One region of the Rhodococcus antarcticus genome, then DNA from elsewhere that is predicted to be linked to it. Evidence: riboswitches for the same ligand, from Rfam matches in the RefSeq annotation. Region 1 holds a riboswitch; the other holds the start of a gene.
The links. Region 1 has a riboswitch for cobalamin ahead of nicT (Nickel transporter NicT). Riboswitches for the same ligand answer to the same signal wherever they lie in the genome.
Positions count from the first base shown of each region.

Region 1 (7,199 bases):
CCAGCAGCACGGTCAGCGCCACCGAGAGCGCGGGCCGGGCGGTGAGCACCTGCGCGGTGGCGGCCGGCACCACGAGCAGGGCGAAGACGAGCAGGCTGCCGGTGATCTGGCTCGCGGCCGCGGCGGCCACCCCCAGCAGCACCAGGAACCCCGTCGACAGCGCGCGCACGGGCACGCCCCGGGCGGCGGCCACGGCCGGGTCCACGGAGGCGAACAGCAGCGGGCGGGCGAGCACCGCGAGCACCGCGAGCACCGCCACGGCCGCGACCACCAGGGTCAGCACCTCGTCGGTGGTGATGCCGAGGAAGGAGCCGAACAGCAGCGCCGTCACCCCGTTGACGTTGCGGCCGTAGAGGGTGACGAAGAGGAAGCCCGCGGCCAGGGCCAGCGCCTGCACGGTCCCGGTGACCGCGGCCTCCTCGCTGTAGCCACGGCCCGAGGCGACCGGGGCGAGCCCGATGACCAGGGCCGCGACCACCGCGAACACGAACACCCCGGACACCGCGCTCGCGCCCACCAGCACGGCACCCGCGGCGCCGGGGAAGCTGACCACCGCCAGGGTGTGCCCGGCGAAGCTCTGCCGGCGCAGCACCATGAACCACCCGACGCACCCGGCGAGCACGGCGACCACGGCCCCGGCGCGGAACGCGTTGACCATGAACGGGAACTGCAGCGCCTGGCGCACCAGCTCGACCACGTTCCAGCTGAGCCGCGGGTCCGCGGCCTGGGCGAGCAACGGGCTCACGGGTGGCGCTCGGAGTGCGTGTGCGGCGCCTCCGGCTGACCGACCACCACGAGCCGGCCGTCGGAGGTGGTCAGCACCTCCACCGGGGTGCCGTAGAGCCGGGTGAGCGTCTCGGAGGTGATCACCTCGCGCGGGGTGCCCGTCGCCGCCCCGCCCTGGGCCAGGTACACCACCGTGTCGAGGTAGCCGAGGATCGGGTTCACGTCGTGGGCGACCATCAGCACGGTCACGCCGTCGGTGGCGCAGATCCGGGAGATCAGCGCGGCCACGGCGGCCTGGTTGGGCAGGTCCAGGCTGTCCAGCGGCTCGTCGAGCAGCAGCAGCCGGGGCCGCGACGCCAGGGCCTGGGCGATGAGCAGGCGCTGCTGCTCGCCGCCGGAGAGCTCCCCGATGGGACGGTGCGCGTACGCGGTGGCACCGACGAGCTCGACCACCTCGCGCACCCGGGCCTGCGCCGCCCGGGCCCGGGCGCTGAACCGGCCGGCCAGCGGCAGCGGCACCCCCCAGCGCGTGCCGTCCAGGCCCAGGCGGACCACGTCGACCCCGCGCACCCGCAGCTGGGCGTCGAAGCTGCGCCGCTGGGGCAGGTAGCCCACCTCGGGGTTGCCGGTGCCCACGGGCCGGCCCAGCACCCGGGCCTCGCCCTGGGCCAGCGGCAGCAGCCCCAGCAGCGCCTTGACCATGGTGGACTTGCCGACCCCGTTGGGCCCGAGCACCGCCACGAACTCCCCGGCGCCGACGGTGAGGTCGACCCCGCTCCACAGCGTCCGACCCCCCACGCTCACCGCCGCCCCCGACAGCTCCACCACCGGGACGGGGAGGGCGGTGGCGGTCACCGGTGCAGTCTCCCGCACCGGCGCCCCGTGGGTGGGGGCGGCCGGTGTCACGCCGCGGCCTGGGCCAGTGCCGCCTCCAGCGCGGTGAGCTGAGCGGTCTGCCAGTCCTCCCAGCTCGCGGTGGCCGGGGTCATCGTCTCGGTGATGGTGCTGACGGGGATGCCCCTGGCCTTCGCCGCGTCGACCTGGGCCTGCACGTCGGGGGTCGCGTTCTGGGAGTTGTAGACGTAGACCTTGATCGCGCCGGTGCTGATCTGGGTGTCGATGGTGGACTTGTCCGCGGCGGTGGGCTCGGTGCCCTCGCTGATCGCGGTGAGGAAGTCCGGCGGGGTGAGCACGTCCAGGCCCAGCGCCGGCGCGAACATCGACACGATGCTCTCCGACGCCCCGATCGGGGTGCCGCTGTACTTCGCCCTGATGTCGGCGATCACGGCGTCGTAGTCCTTCAGCGCGGTGCCGGTGAAGGCGGCCTTCTGCTGGTCGTAGTACCCGCTGTTGGCCGGGTCCTTGGCCTGGTAGTCGGCGGTGATGGCGTCGACGACCTTGCTGACGTCGGCCGGGTTGTACCAGCGGTGCGGGTTGTCGCCCTCCTTCGCGCCCACCAGGTCCCCCACGGAGAGGTCGGTGCGCGTGCCGGAGGGGTTGGCGGCGGCGAGGTCGCCGGCCCAGACGTCGTAGCCGACACCGTTGACGATGGTCATGTCCGCCGTGGCCACCGTTCGGCCGTCGGAGGCGGTGGCCTCGTAGTCGTGGGGGTCTGCGTCCGGCGAGCTGATGATGCTGGTGACGTCGACCTTGTCGCCCCCCAGCTGGGCGGCGATGCTGCCCCAGAAGTTCTCCGCGGCGACGACCCGCAGAGGCCCGTCGCCGGCTGCCGCCGGGCTGGAGGAGGCCGTGCTGCAGCCGGCGAGGACGAGGGCCGCGGTGGCAGCGAGGGCGGGCAGTGCGAGGGTGGCGCGGCGCATCGTGGGAGCTCCTGGCGTGGTCGACGGAACAGGTCTTGTTGACGACGATAACCACTACGGGGGAGGCCGAAAAGTCGTCGACCACGCATGCTTCCGTCGCTGACCTGCAGGTCCGGCCGGCCCGGGGGGCGCCCGCCTACACCGGTCGCGCACGACACAGTCGCGCCCGCGGACGTATCGTGGCGGGATGACCACGCCCGCCGCCGTCACCCTCGACGAACGCCTCTGCCTGGCGCTCTACACCGCCTCCCGCGCGATGACCTCGCGCTACCGGCCCCTGCTGGGCGAGCTGGGCCTGACCTACCCGCAGTACCTCGTCATGGTCCTGCTGTGGGAGGAGGGTGACGCCTCCGTGGGCCAGGTCGGTGCACGGCTGGACCTCGAGTCCAGCACGCTCTCCCCCCTGCTCAAGCGGCTCGAGGCGATGGGGCTGGTCACCCGCACCCGGGCGAGCCGCGACGAGCGCTCGGTGACCGTCGGCCTGACCGCGGCCGGCCGTGGCCTGGAGGCCCGCGCCGCCCACGTCCCCGCCGCCATCTGCGACGCGACCGCCCTGACCACTCCGGGCCAGGCGGCGCTCGTCGCGCAGCTGCGCACGCTGGCGGTCGAGCTCGCGGCCTCCCTGGAGCCGTGAGCCCCTACCTGCGCACGTCTGAAGAAGTGTTCAGGCTTGCCGGCACCACGCCCGCCGGGCTACGCTCGCCGCGCCTCGGTGCTCGGGAATCCGGTGAGACACCGGAGCGGCCCTCGCCACTGTGAGCAGACGAGCTCGGACCATCTCGCCACTGGGTGCCACGCACCTGGGAAGGCGGTCCGGGCAGCGGAGCGAACCTCCGACGTCCGCGAGCCAGGAGACCGGCCGGGGCACGCTCGATCCCGTCCACGAGGTGCTGGAAGAGGAACTCCCTGTGTCGCTGACCCCTTCGTCGCTCACCGCTGTCCCCACCGTGTCCTCCGCCCGGCTGAGCCGCCCCGAGTGGCGCAGCGTCGCCGGTGTGCTCGGCGTCGTCCTCGTCATGAACGTCGTGGCCTGGGCGGTGCTCCTCGGAGCCGTCGTCCCCCAGAACCTGACGCTGGGGGCGCAGGTGTTCGGCGTCGGCCTGGGGGTCACCGCGTTCACCCTCGGGGTCCGGCACGCCTTCGACATCGACCACATCGCCGCCATCGACAACACCACCCGCAAGCTGCTCGCCGACGGGAGGAAACCGGTCTCGGTGGGCTTCTGGTTCGCCCTGGGCCACTCGACGATTGTCGTCATCCTCGCGGGACTCGTCGCGGTGGGGGCCAAGGTCGTCGGGACCCTGACCAACGCCGACTCCTCCGCCCACCAGGCCCTGGGCATCATCGGCACGTCGGTGTCCGGCACCTTCCTGCTGCTCATCGGAGTGCTCAACCTCGTCGCGATGGTCGGCATCGTCCGCGTCTACCGCCGCGCCCGCACGCAGGGCTACGACTCGAGCGCCCTCGACGCCGCGCTCGACGACCGCGGGTTCATCACCCGGCTCCTGCGCCCGCTGATGCGATCCATCCGCCACCCCGCGCAGATGTACCCGATCGGCCTGCTGTTCGGCCTCGGCTTCGACACCGCCACGGAGGTCACCCTGCTGGTGCTCGCCGGCGCGGGGGCGGCGGGCGGGCTGCCCTGGTACGCGGTGATGGTGCTGCCGCTGCTGTTCACGGCCGGCATGACGCTGTTCGACACCCTGGACGGCGCGTTCATGAACGTCGCCTACCGGTGGGCCTTTGCGAACCCGATCCGCAAGATCTACTACAACCTCACCATCACGGGCCTGTCGGTGGCCGTGGCCATCATCATCGGCGGCATCGAGCTGGTGGGGGTGTTCCACGCGAAGCTCGCGCTGGACGACCCGGTCACCAACGCCATCGCCCGGGTGGACCTCACGAACGTCGGCTTCATCGTCGTCGGGCTGTTCGTCGTGGTGTGGGCCGCTGCCGTCGCGTTCTGGAAGCTCGGCGGGGTCGAGCAGCGGTGGGCCCTGCCCGAGCGGGTGGGGACCGACGCGGACTGAGGGGTCAGGACGCGGAGGCGGTGCGGAGCCGGCCGGTCAGCGCCTGCAGCGCGTCACGCATCTCGGCCAGCGCCTCGCGGTCGAAGCCGGTGGCGGCCACCACCTGCTGCTGGGCGGCCGCTGCCCGGTCGCGCAGGGCCAGCCCGGCCGGGGTGACCGTCACCTGCACCGTCCGCTCGTCCTCCACCCGACGCCGACGCGTCAGCAGGCCCAGCCCCTCGAGGCGCTTGAGCAGCGGGGACAGCGTGCCGGAGTCGAGCTGGAGCCGGTGACCGAGCAACCCCAGCGTCACGCTGTCCTGCTCCCAGAGCACGAGCATCACCGCGTACTGCGTGTACGTCAGACCGATCTCGTCGAGCAGGGGGCGGTAGCAGCCGGTCATCGCTCGCGAGGCGGTGTTCAGGGCGAAGCACAGCTGCTCGTCGAGCACGAAGTCCTCCGTCGCGGTCACGCGCCGAGCGTACCGGGGCCGACGCCCCGGGAGCGAGAAACCGGGCGGCCGCACCCGGGCGTGCCCGTGGCAGGGGGGACGCCGCGGGGAGCCGCGGGAGGCTCAGGGCGTGCCGGGCCCCCCGTCCAGCGTGGACGACCGTGCCGCACGGTGGAGGACCCGCTGGTCAGCAGCGGCGCCTACGGTGAACCCATGGCCGTCTGCACACCCTGTCGGGAGCCGCACAGCGCCGTGCAGTGCGTGGACGCGGTCGCCGGACGCACCGGGGTGGCGCGTCGGTGCGTGTGCCAGCACCGCACCCGGGGTCCGGTGCTCCCGACCGCCGACGTGGCCCCCGGTCCCGAGTGCGAGGTGCCCCGGGCGCTGCGACCCCCCGCCCCGGGTGCCCGCTGGTCCGACGCGCCCCGCTCAGCCGCGGGCCATGTTCACGAAGCGTGAGTAGTGCAGCTGCGGCACCACGGTGATGGTGTCCGTGGGACCGTTGCGGTGCTTGCCCAGGATGAGGTCCGCCTCGCCGGCCCGCGGGTCGTCCCGGTCGCTCGCGTCGGGGCGGTGGATCAGGATCACCATGTCCGCGTCCTGCTCCAGCGAGCCCGACTCACGGAGGTCCGAGAGCATCGGCTTCTTGTCCGCGCGCTGCTCAGGGCCACGGTTGAGCTGGCTGATCGCGACCACCGGGACCTCGAGCTCCTTGGCCAGCAGCTTGAGGTGCCGGGAGAACTCGCTGACCTCCTGCTGGCGGCTCTCCACCTTCTTGCCCGAGCTCATCAGCTGCAGGTAGTCCACAACGATGAGCTTGAGCCCGTGGCGCTGCTTGAGGCGCCGGGCCTTCGCGCGGATCTCCATCATGGTCAGGTTCGGTGAGTCGTCGATGAACAGCGGCGCCTCGCTGATCTCGCTCATCCGCCGCGCCAGCCGGGTCCAGTCGTCGTCGGTCATCTTCCCCGAGCGCATGGCCCCGAGCTGGATCTGCGCCTCGGCCGAGAGCAGCCGCATGACGATCTCCGTGCGGCTCATCTCCAGGCTGAACACCACGCTCGGCATGCCGTGCTTGATGGAGCACGAGCGCACCCAGTCCAGTCCCAGGGTCGACTTGCCCACGCCGGGCCGCGCCGCGACGATGATCATCTGGCCGGGGTGCAGGCCGTTGGTGATCGCGTCGAAGTCGTCGATGCCCGTGGGGACGCCCAGCGACATGCCGCCACGGCTGGCGATGGCGTCGATCTCGTCCATGGTCGGCTGGAGCAGCTCCTCCAGGGCGACGAAGTCCTCGCTGGTGCGCCGCTCGGTCACCTCGTAGACCTCGGCCTGCGCCCGGTCCACCACCTCCGCCACGTCCTGGCCGTCCGCCCCCGCGTAGCCGTACTGCACGATCCGCGTGCCGGCCTGCACGAGCCGGCGCAGGATCGCCTTCTCCGCCACGATCTCGGCGTAGAAGCCTGCGTTGGCCGCCGTGGGGACGGTGGCGATGAGGGTGTGCAGGTACGGCGCGCCGCCCACGCGACGGAGCTCGCCACGACGGTCGAGCTCGGCGGAGATCGTGATGGCGTCCGCCGGCTCGCCCCGGCCGTAGAGGTCCAGGATGCAGTCGTAGACGGACTGGTGGGCGGGACGGTAGAAGTCGGCCGAGGCGAGCACCTCGAGCACGTCCGCGATGGCGTCCTTGCTCAGCAGCATGCCGCCGAGCACCGACTGCTCGGCGGCCATGTCCTGCGGCGGCTGGCGGCCGAAGTCCTCGCTGGGGGGCTCGGCCCTGGGGGCGCCCTGCGCCGGTGCGAGCGACCGTCCACGATCGTCGACCAGCGCCACGAGCGACCTCCTCCACCTCACCGAACGGATCCCGCCCGGTCTACCCACCAACCCCGACAGTTCCCGCGGTGCGCGCGGGGTCCGGGACCAGGTGACGGTAGGGCGCCGGAGGGGGCTGTCCAACCGCCCGTGTGCGCAGACCTGTGGAGCACGTGGGGACAACTCGGCGTGTCGGGACCAACTTGTGTGCACCACCTGGGGACAACCTGGGGACAACGGGAGTCGTCATCCACGTCCCTGCAGATCAGAGGGTATTTCTGGCGCTCAGGGCCTGGGGATGGAAACCCGTTGCGGCGTGTCGCTGGGGTTGACACGTCGGGCGTGTCCGGTGAACTCCCGGTGATGCCGCTCACCGGCCCGCGC
Region 1 covers NZ_CP110615.1:3,420,631-3,427,829, reverse strand. The annotation lists gene RHODO2019_RS16730 (metal ABC transporter permease) at 1-745, opposite strand, end outside; gene RHODO2019_RS16725 (metal ABC transporter ATP-binding protein) at 742-1,581, opposite strand; gene RHODO2019_RS16720 (metal ABC transporter solute-binding protein, Zn/Mn family) at 1,629-2,546, opposite strand; gene RHODO2019_RS16715 (MarR family winged helix-turn-helix transcriptional regulator) at 2,734-3,180, shown strand; cobalamin riboswitch at 3,240-3,424, shown strand; gene nicT (Nickel transporter NicT) at 3,563-4,576, shown strand; gene RHODO2019_RS16705 (MarR family winged helix-turn-helix transcriptional regulator) at 4,581-4,958, opposite strand; gene dnaB (replicative DNA helicase) at 5,436-6,836, opposite strand.

Region 2 (7,199 bases), 1.2 Mb from region 1:
TGGTGGTGCCGTGCCGGGCGAACTCACGCACCTTCTCCCGCTCCGGCATGGGGGTCTTGCCGCCCTCGAGCCGGGTGAGAACCAGGCTCTGGGCCACCTCGGGCACGGTGATCTCCCGGCCCGCCGCCGCCGCCACGGCGGAGAACGCGGACACCCCGGGGATGATCTCCACCTCGATGCCGAGGTCCACGCAGCGGTCGTACTGCTCCTGCACCGCGCCCCACAGCGACGGGTCCCCGGAGTGCACCCGGGCCACCCGCAGCCCGTCGGCGGCGGCCCGCTCGTAGACCGCCGTGACGTCCTCGTGGGTCAGCTGCGAGGAGTCGAGCACCTCCGCGTCGGCCCGCTGGTGCTCCGTCACGCACTCCTCCATCACGAGGCTCGCGGCCCAGATGATGACGTCGGCCTCGGCGATCCGCCGAGCACCGCGGAGGGTGATGAGGTCGGCGGCGCCGGGTCCGGCTCCGACGAAGGACACGTGTGCGCTCACAGCTGGTCTCCTGCTCCGCCGCGCGGCGGCGTGATGACGATGGTGGACAGGTACGGGACGGTGTCCTCGGTGACCTCGGCCAGCGGGCGGACCCGCTCGTCGGGGGTACCGAGGTGCTCGGCGAGGACGGCGCGGGAGACGTGCTCCCCGAGCGCCTCGCGCACCTGGGCGAGGCGGCGGCCGCCCTTGTAGGCGACCACCGCGCCCGGCCGGGTCAGCGCGTCGGTGAGGACGTCGAGCTCGCGGCTCAGCGGCAGCAGGGTCAGCGGCTCGGTGCCCTCCACCAGCACCACTCCGGCCGCCGACGCCGCCGCCTGCATCGCCGTGATCCCGGGGACGGTGCGGACCACGACGTCGGGCAGGGCGTCCCGGACCCCCTGGGCCAGGTAGCCGAAGGTCGAGTAGACGGCCGGGTCGCCGATGGTGGCGAAGGCGGCCGAGTACGTGGAGCGGGCTCCGGGAGCACCACTGCCCCCGTGGGTCCGCAGGTGCTCGGCCACGGTGGCCGCGGCGGCGTCCCAGTGCTGGCGTCGCCGCTCCTGCGGCCCGGTGACCTCGTCGTTCAGGGCGAACACGAGCCGGTGCAGCACCACCTCGGGCAGGTGCGCCTCGATGATCGCCTCGGCCCGGCCGCGCTCCCCGGCGGTCATCACGGGCACGAAGACGACGTCGACCTCGCGCAGCACCCGCAGCGCCTTGAGAGTGACCAGCTCCGGGTCACCCGGGCCCACTCCGACACCCCACAGCTCGCTCATGCCGCACACGCTGCCACGAACCGGGCGACCGAACCCGGTGCGGCCGCCGGGTGGGTGTGCAGGTACGAGGCGTGCACCTGGTCCTGCACGAACCCCTCGGTGGTCCCGGTCCACGCCCAGGCTGGGGTGGCGCCGGCGCCGGGGGTGAGCACGGTGCGGTGGAACTCGTGGCCGGTGACGCGCGCGCCGGCGGGGTGCAGCACCGAGTCCCCCAGCGCGACGGCGTCGCGGTAGCCCAGCGCCAGGCGGGGGCCGAACGTGGCCGTGGCGTCCAGCACCCCGGCCAGCCGGTGGCCCTCGAGCTCGCGGGCCAGGTACAGCAGGCCGCCGCACTCCGCGTGCACCGGTGCGTGCAGGGCGAGAGCCCGGACCTGCTCGAGCAGCCTGGTGTTCGCGGCCAGGGTGGCGGCGTGCTCCTCGGGGAAGCCACCGGGCAGGACGAGCCCGTGGGTGCCCTCGGGCAGCACCTCGTCGCGGGACGGGTCCACCGTGACGACGTCCGCCCCGGCGGCGGCCAGCAGCTCGACGTGCTCGGCGTAGCCGAAGGTGAACGCCGCTCCCCCGGCCACCGCGACCACGGGCCGTCCGGGGGTCACGGCGACCTCCGGGGCCCAGGGCGCGGCGGTGACGGAGCTGGCGGCCAGGGCCAGCACGGCCTCGACGTCCACGTGCCCGCGCACCAGCGCGGTCATCGCGGCCACGGCGTCCACGGCGGCCGCCCCGTGCTCCACGGCGGTGACGAGGCCCAGGTGGCGGCTGGGCACGGCGAGCCCGTCGTGACGCGGCAGCACCCCCAGCACGGCCAGCCCCACCTCCTCGCAGGCCGCTCGGAGCACCTGCTCGTGGCGCGGCGAGCCCACCCGGTTCAGCACCACCCCGGCCAGCCGGGTGCCGGGGCGGTAGGTGGCGAACCCGTGCAGCAGCGCAGCGAGGCTGCCGGCCTGCCCTCGGGCGTCGACCACGAGGACCACCGGGGCACCGAGCAGCTCGGCGACGTGCGCGGTGGAGCCGAAGCCCTGGGTTCCGGTTCGCCCGTCGAACAGGCCCATCACGCCCTCGACGACCGCGACGTCGCAGCCGGCGCCACCGTGGGCGTAGAGCGGGCCGACGAGGTCCTCGCCGACCATGACCGGGTCGAGGTTGCGGCCCGGGCGCCCGGCGGCCAGCGCGTGGTAGCCGGGGTCCACGTAGTCGGGGCCGACCTTGAACGGGGCCGGGGTGCGACCCGCGGCCCGCAGGGCCCCCAGGAGCCCGGTGGCGACCGTGGTCTTGCCGCTGCCCGAGGCGGGAGCGGCGATGACCACGGCGGGAACGCTCACCACTCGATGCCGCGCTGGCCCTTGCGGCCGGCGTCCATCGGGTGCTTGACCTTGGTCATCTCGACCACCAGGTCCGCGGCCTCGACCAGGGCGGCGGGGGCGTTGCGGCCGGTGATGACGACGTGCTGGTGCCCGGGGCGCTCGCGCAGCGCGGAGACCACCTCGTCGACGTCCACCCAGCCCCAGTGCAGCGGGTAGGTGAACTCGTCCAGCACGTAGAAGCCGTGGGCCTCGCTGCGCAGCCGTCGGGCGATCTCGGCCCAGCCCTCGCGCGCGGCCCCGGCGTGGTCCTCCTCGGTGCCCTGCTTGCGGGTCCAGCTCCAGCCCTCGCCCATCTTGTGCCACTCGACCGGCGCGCCCTGGCCGGTGTCGGTGTGCACCTGGTCGAGCGCGCGGAACGCGGCCTCCTCGCCGACCTTCCACTTGGCGCTCTTGACGAACTGGAACACCCCGATGGGAAAGCCCTGGTTCCAGGCGCGCAGGGCGAGGCCGAAGGCGGCGGTGGACTTCCCCTTCATCTCCCCGGTGTGCACGACGAGCAGCGGGGCGTTGCGTCGCTGACGGGTGGTGAGACCGTCGTCGGGAACGCTGGTCGGAACTCCCTGGGGCACGGGTGGACTCCTTACGCTGCGGCGGCGCGGACGACGCCGCCGACCTGCTCGGCGGACAGCTCGTCCAGGCGCACGCACGCGGCGCCCAGGCTGGTGGCGAGCTCGGCGGCGAGTCCGAGGCGGACCACCCCGGACTCGCAGTCGATGACGACGGCAGCCGTGCCCCGGGCCCGCAGCAGCCCCGCGGCGGCCTGCGCACGGGGCACCGGGTCGGTTCCGCCGGTGGCGCGGCCGTCGGTGAGCACCACGAGCAGCGGGCGCCGCTGGGGGTCGCGGACGGCCTCGCTGGCCAGGACGCGCCGCGCCTCGAGCAGCCCGGCCGCCAGCGGGGTGCGCCCCCCGGTGGTCATGCGGCGCAGGCGGGTGGCGGCGGTGTCCACCGAACCGGTGGGCGGGAGCACGAGCTCTGCCGTCGAGCCGCGCAGGCTGATGACCCCGACCTTGTCCCGGCGCTGGTAGGCATCGCGCAGCAGGCTCATCGCCGCCCCGGTCACGGCGGTGAGCCGGTCGCGGGAGGCCATCGAGCCCGAGGCGTCGACCACGAAGAGCACGAGGTTGCCCTCACGGCCCTCGCGGACGGGCCGGCGGAGATCGGTCGCGTCCAGCCGCAGCGGCCCGTCGGTGCGGCCGCGAGAGCCCTGGTGCGGGGCGGCGGCGAGGACGGTGTGCACCAGGTGCAGCCCACGACCGGTCCCGGTCTGGGATCGCACGGTGCGGCCGGTGTCCGAGCGGGAGCGGGAACGCCGTCCGGGGGCACCCTCACCCAGACCAGGGACCTCGAGGCGCCGGGTGCGGAACTGCGCCCCGGGCTCGCCCGCGGGCCGCTCCTGCGGGGCGGGCTGCTCGGGGCTGGGCGGTGCCTCGGCCTCCCCGGCGGGCTCACCGTCGGCAGCGTCACCCTCGACGGCGTCTCCGTCGACGGCGGGCTGCTCCGGCGCGGGGCCGTCGGTCGGGTCGGGCTCGCCGCCACCCTCGGGCGGGGTCGGGTCCGGATCGGGTTCTCGCTCCTGCGCGTGCTCGGCGGCGTCGCGCATCGCCTCGTCGAGCTGCTCGGGCTCGATGCCCGGGGCGTCGAAGGGGTCGCGGCGGCGGCGGTGCGGCAGGGCGAGCTCGGCGGCCACCCGGACGTCGGTCTCGTCCACGCTGGCGGCACCCCGCCAGGCGGCGTGGGCCAGCGCGGTGCGGGCGAGGACCAGGTCCGCGCGCATGCCGTCGACGTCGAAGCTCGCGCACAGGGCAGCGATCCGGCGGAGCTCGCCCTCGGTGAGGACCACGTGCGGCAGCCGGGCGCGGGCGTCTAGGATCTGCTGGGCGAGCACGCCATCGGCCTCGGCGTAGCGGGCGGCGAAGGCGTCGGCGTCGTCCTCGTAGGCGAGGCGGCGGCGGACGACCTCGACCCGGACGGCCACCTCGCGGGAGGCCGCGACCTCCACGGCCAGGCCGAAGCGGTCGAGCAGCTGGGGGCGGAGCTCGCCCTCCTCGGGGTTCATGGTGCCGACGAGGACGAACCGGGCGTCGTGGCTGTGGCTGACGCCGTCGCGCTCGACGTGCACCCGGCCCATGGCGGCGGCGTCGAGCAGCACGTCCACCAGGTGGTCGTGCAGCAGGTTGACCTCGTCGACGTAGAGCACGCCCTCGTGCGCCGCGGCCAGCAGGCCGGGCTGGAAGGCGGCCTCACCGTCGCGCAGCACCCGCTGCAGGTCCAGCGAGCCGACGACGCGGTCCTCGGTGGCGCCGATGGGCAGCTCGACCAGGCGGCCGTGCGGCATCAGCGCGGCCAGCGCCCGGACCACGGTCGACTTCGCGGTGCCCTTCTCCCCGCGCACCAGCACCCCGCCGATCCCGGGGTGCACCGCGTTGAGCAGCAGCGCGAGCCGCAGCTGGTCCTGGCCGACGACGGCCGAGAAGGGGAAGCCCTGCATGGTCTGTGTCCTGTCCTCGGGTGTCCGCGCCCGTGGTGGGGTGATCGACGAGGGGCCGCAGTGCTCTGGCTCGGGTGCTGGGCACCCTCACAGTGGCGGGACCGCGCCGGAGTCGCACCGGCTTCCCTGCCCACCCCTCGAACTGGCGCCCTGATCCTGTCAGACCCCGGCCGCACCGCCCGCACCCGTCGCCCCGGCGGTTTGCGCGCACCGGCGTTCCGGAACCGGGGTCAGCCGCGGCGCAGCGGGACGTGCGCGATGCCGTCCTCCACGCGCTCCTCGCCATCGGGGACGAAGCCGTACTGGGCGTACATGTCCACCAGGTAGGCCTGGGCGTCGAGCACGCACGGCATGGACCCCACCTCGGCCAGGGCGGCCTGGAGCACCCGCTTGGTGTGGCCCTGGCCGCGGGACGCCGCCGCCGTGCACAGCCGGCCCAGGCGGAACCGCTCGCCGCCGTCGTGCTCCTCGAGCAGCCGGGCGGTGCACAGGACCTGCCCGTCCTGCTCGATCCAGACGTGCCGGGTGTCGCTGAGCAGGTCCTTGCCGTCGAGCTCGGGGTAGGCGCACTTCTGCTCGACGACGAACACCTCCACCCTCAGCTCGAGCAGCTTGTAGAGCATCGCCGTGTCGAGGTCGGCGGCCCAGGCGCGGTGCAGGGTGGGGTTCACCACGTGTGGGTACCACAGCAGCACCCACCCCGGGTGGACGAGCGGGCCACCGCACTACCATCGCCGCCCATGGGCAACTGGGTTCCGGACATCCTCGGCGACGGCTACGAGCAGTGCACCCTCGAGCTGGGGCCCGACCCCGACGGCGAGGGCGACGTGGTGGCCACCCTGGTCCGGCACACCTCCGCGACGCCGTCGACCCGCGGTGCCGTCCTCTACGTGCACGGCTACACCGACTACTTCTTCCAGACCGGGCTCGCCGAGCACCTCGCCGCCCAGGGCCTCGCGTTCTTCGCCCTCGACCTGCGCAAGTGCGGCCGCTCGATCCGTCCCGGCCACACCCCGCACTACACGACCGATCTCGTGCAGTACGACCAGGAGCTCGACCGGGCGCTGTCGATCATCCGCGCCGAGCACGCCAGCGTGGTGGTGGTCGCACACTCCACCGGCGGGATCATCACCCCGCTCTGGCTGGACCGCCGCCGCGACCGTGGCCAGACCGGGGTGCAGGGCCTGGTGCTCAACAGCCCGTGGTTCGACCTCCAGGGCCCGCCCTACTACCGCCACGTCGGCACGCTGGGGATCGACCTCGTCGGGCGCCTGGACGGCATGCGTCTGCTCAACAAGGACGAGGCCGACGCCTACGGGGTGAGCCTGCACGCCAGCCGTGAGGGCGAGTGGGACTACGACCTGGAGTGGAAGCCGCTCAACGGGTTCCCCGTGCGGCTGGGCTGGCTGAGGGCGGTGCGCCGCGGGCACGCGCAGCTGCACCGCGGGCTCGACGTCGGGTGCCCGTCGCTCGTGCTGCGGTCGGTGCGGACCCGGTTCGCCACCCACTACACACCGGAGGTGGACACCGCTGACGCCGTGCTCGACGTGCGGCAGATCGCGCGCTGGGCCGGCTGCCTCGGCGGGCGGACGTCCGTGGTGCCGCTCGACGGGGCCCGGCACGACGTCTTCCTGTCCCAGGAGCCGGCGCTGACGGCGGCGTACGCCGAGCTCACCGCGTGGCTGGACGCCACCGTCCCCGCCTCAGCGCCGGGTGGTCACGGAGCTCAGTCGCCCTCGAGCTCTCCCTCCAGCTGCAGGTAGGTGGCCTTGAGCTGCGCGATCGTGGCGGGGTCGGGCTCGGCCCACATGCCGCGCTCCGCCGCCTCGAGCAGCCGCTCGGAGATCCCCCGCAGCGCCCACGGGTTGGACTTCTCCATGAACGAGCGCACCTGCGGGTCGAACACGTAGGCCTCGGACAGCTTCTCGTACATCCAGTCCTGCACCACCCCGGCCGTGGCGTCGTAGCCGAACAGGTAGTCCACCGTGGCCGCGAGCTCGAAGGCGCCCTTGTACCCGTGACGCTGCATGGCCGTGACCCACTTGGGGTTCACCACCCGCGAGCGGAACACCCGCAGGGTCTCCTCCCCCAGCGCCCGGGTC
Region 2 covers NZ_CP110615.1:951,226-958,424, reverse strand. The annotation lists gene cobM (precorrin-4 C(11)-methyltransferase) at 1-490, opposite strand, end outside; gene cobI (precorrin-2 C(20)-methyltransferase) at 487-1,245, opposite strand; gene RHODO2019_RS04715 (cobyrinic acid a,c-diamide synthase CobB) at 1,242-2,564, opposite strand; gene cobO (cob(I)yrinic acid a,c-diamide adenosyltransferase) at 2,561-3,175, opposite strand; gene RHODO2019_RS04705 (magnesium chelatase subunit D family protein) at 3,187-5,097, opposite strand; cobalamin riboswitch at 5,137-5,259, opposite strand; gene RHODO2019_RS04700 (GNAT family N-acetyltransferase) at 5,328-5,720, opposite strand; gene RHODO2019_RS04695 (alpha/beta hydrolase) at 5,838-6,860, shown strand; gene cobN (cobaltochelatase subunit CobN) at 6,824-7,199, opposite strand, start outside.
Region 2: it holds a riboswitch for cobalamin, as region 1 does, so the genes downstream of both, RHODO2019_RS04705 (magnesium chelatase subunit D family protein) here and nicT (Nickel transporter NicT) in region 1, are expected to answer to the same signal.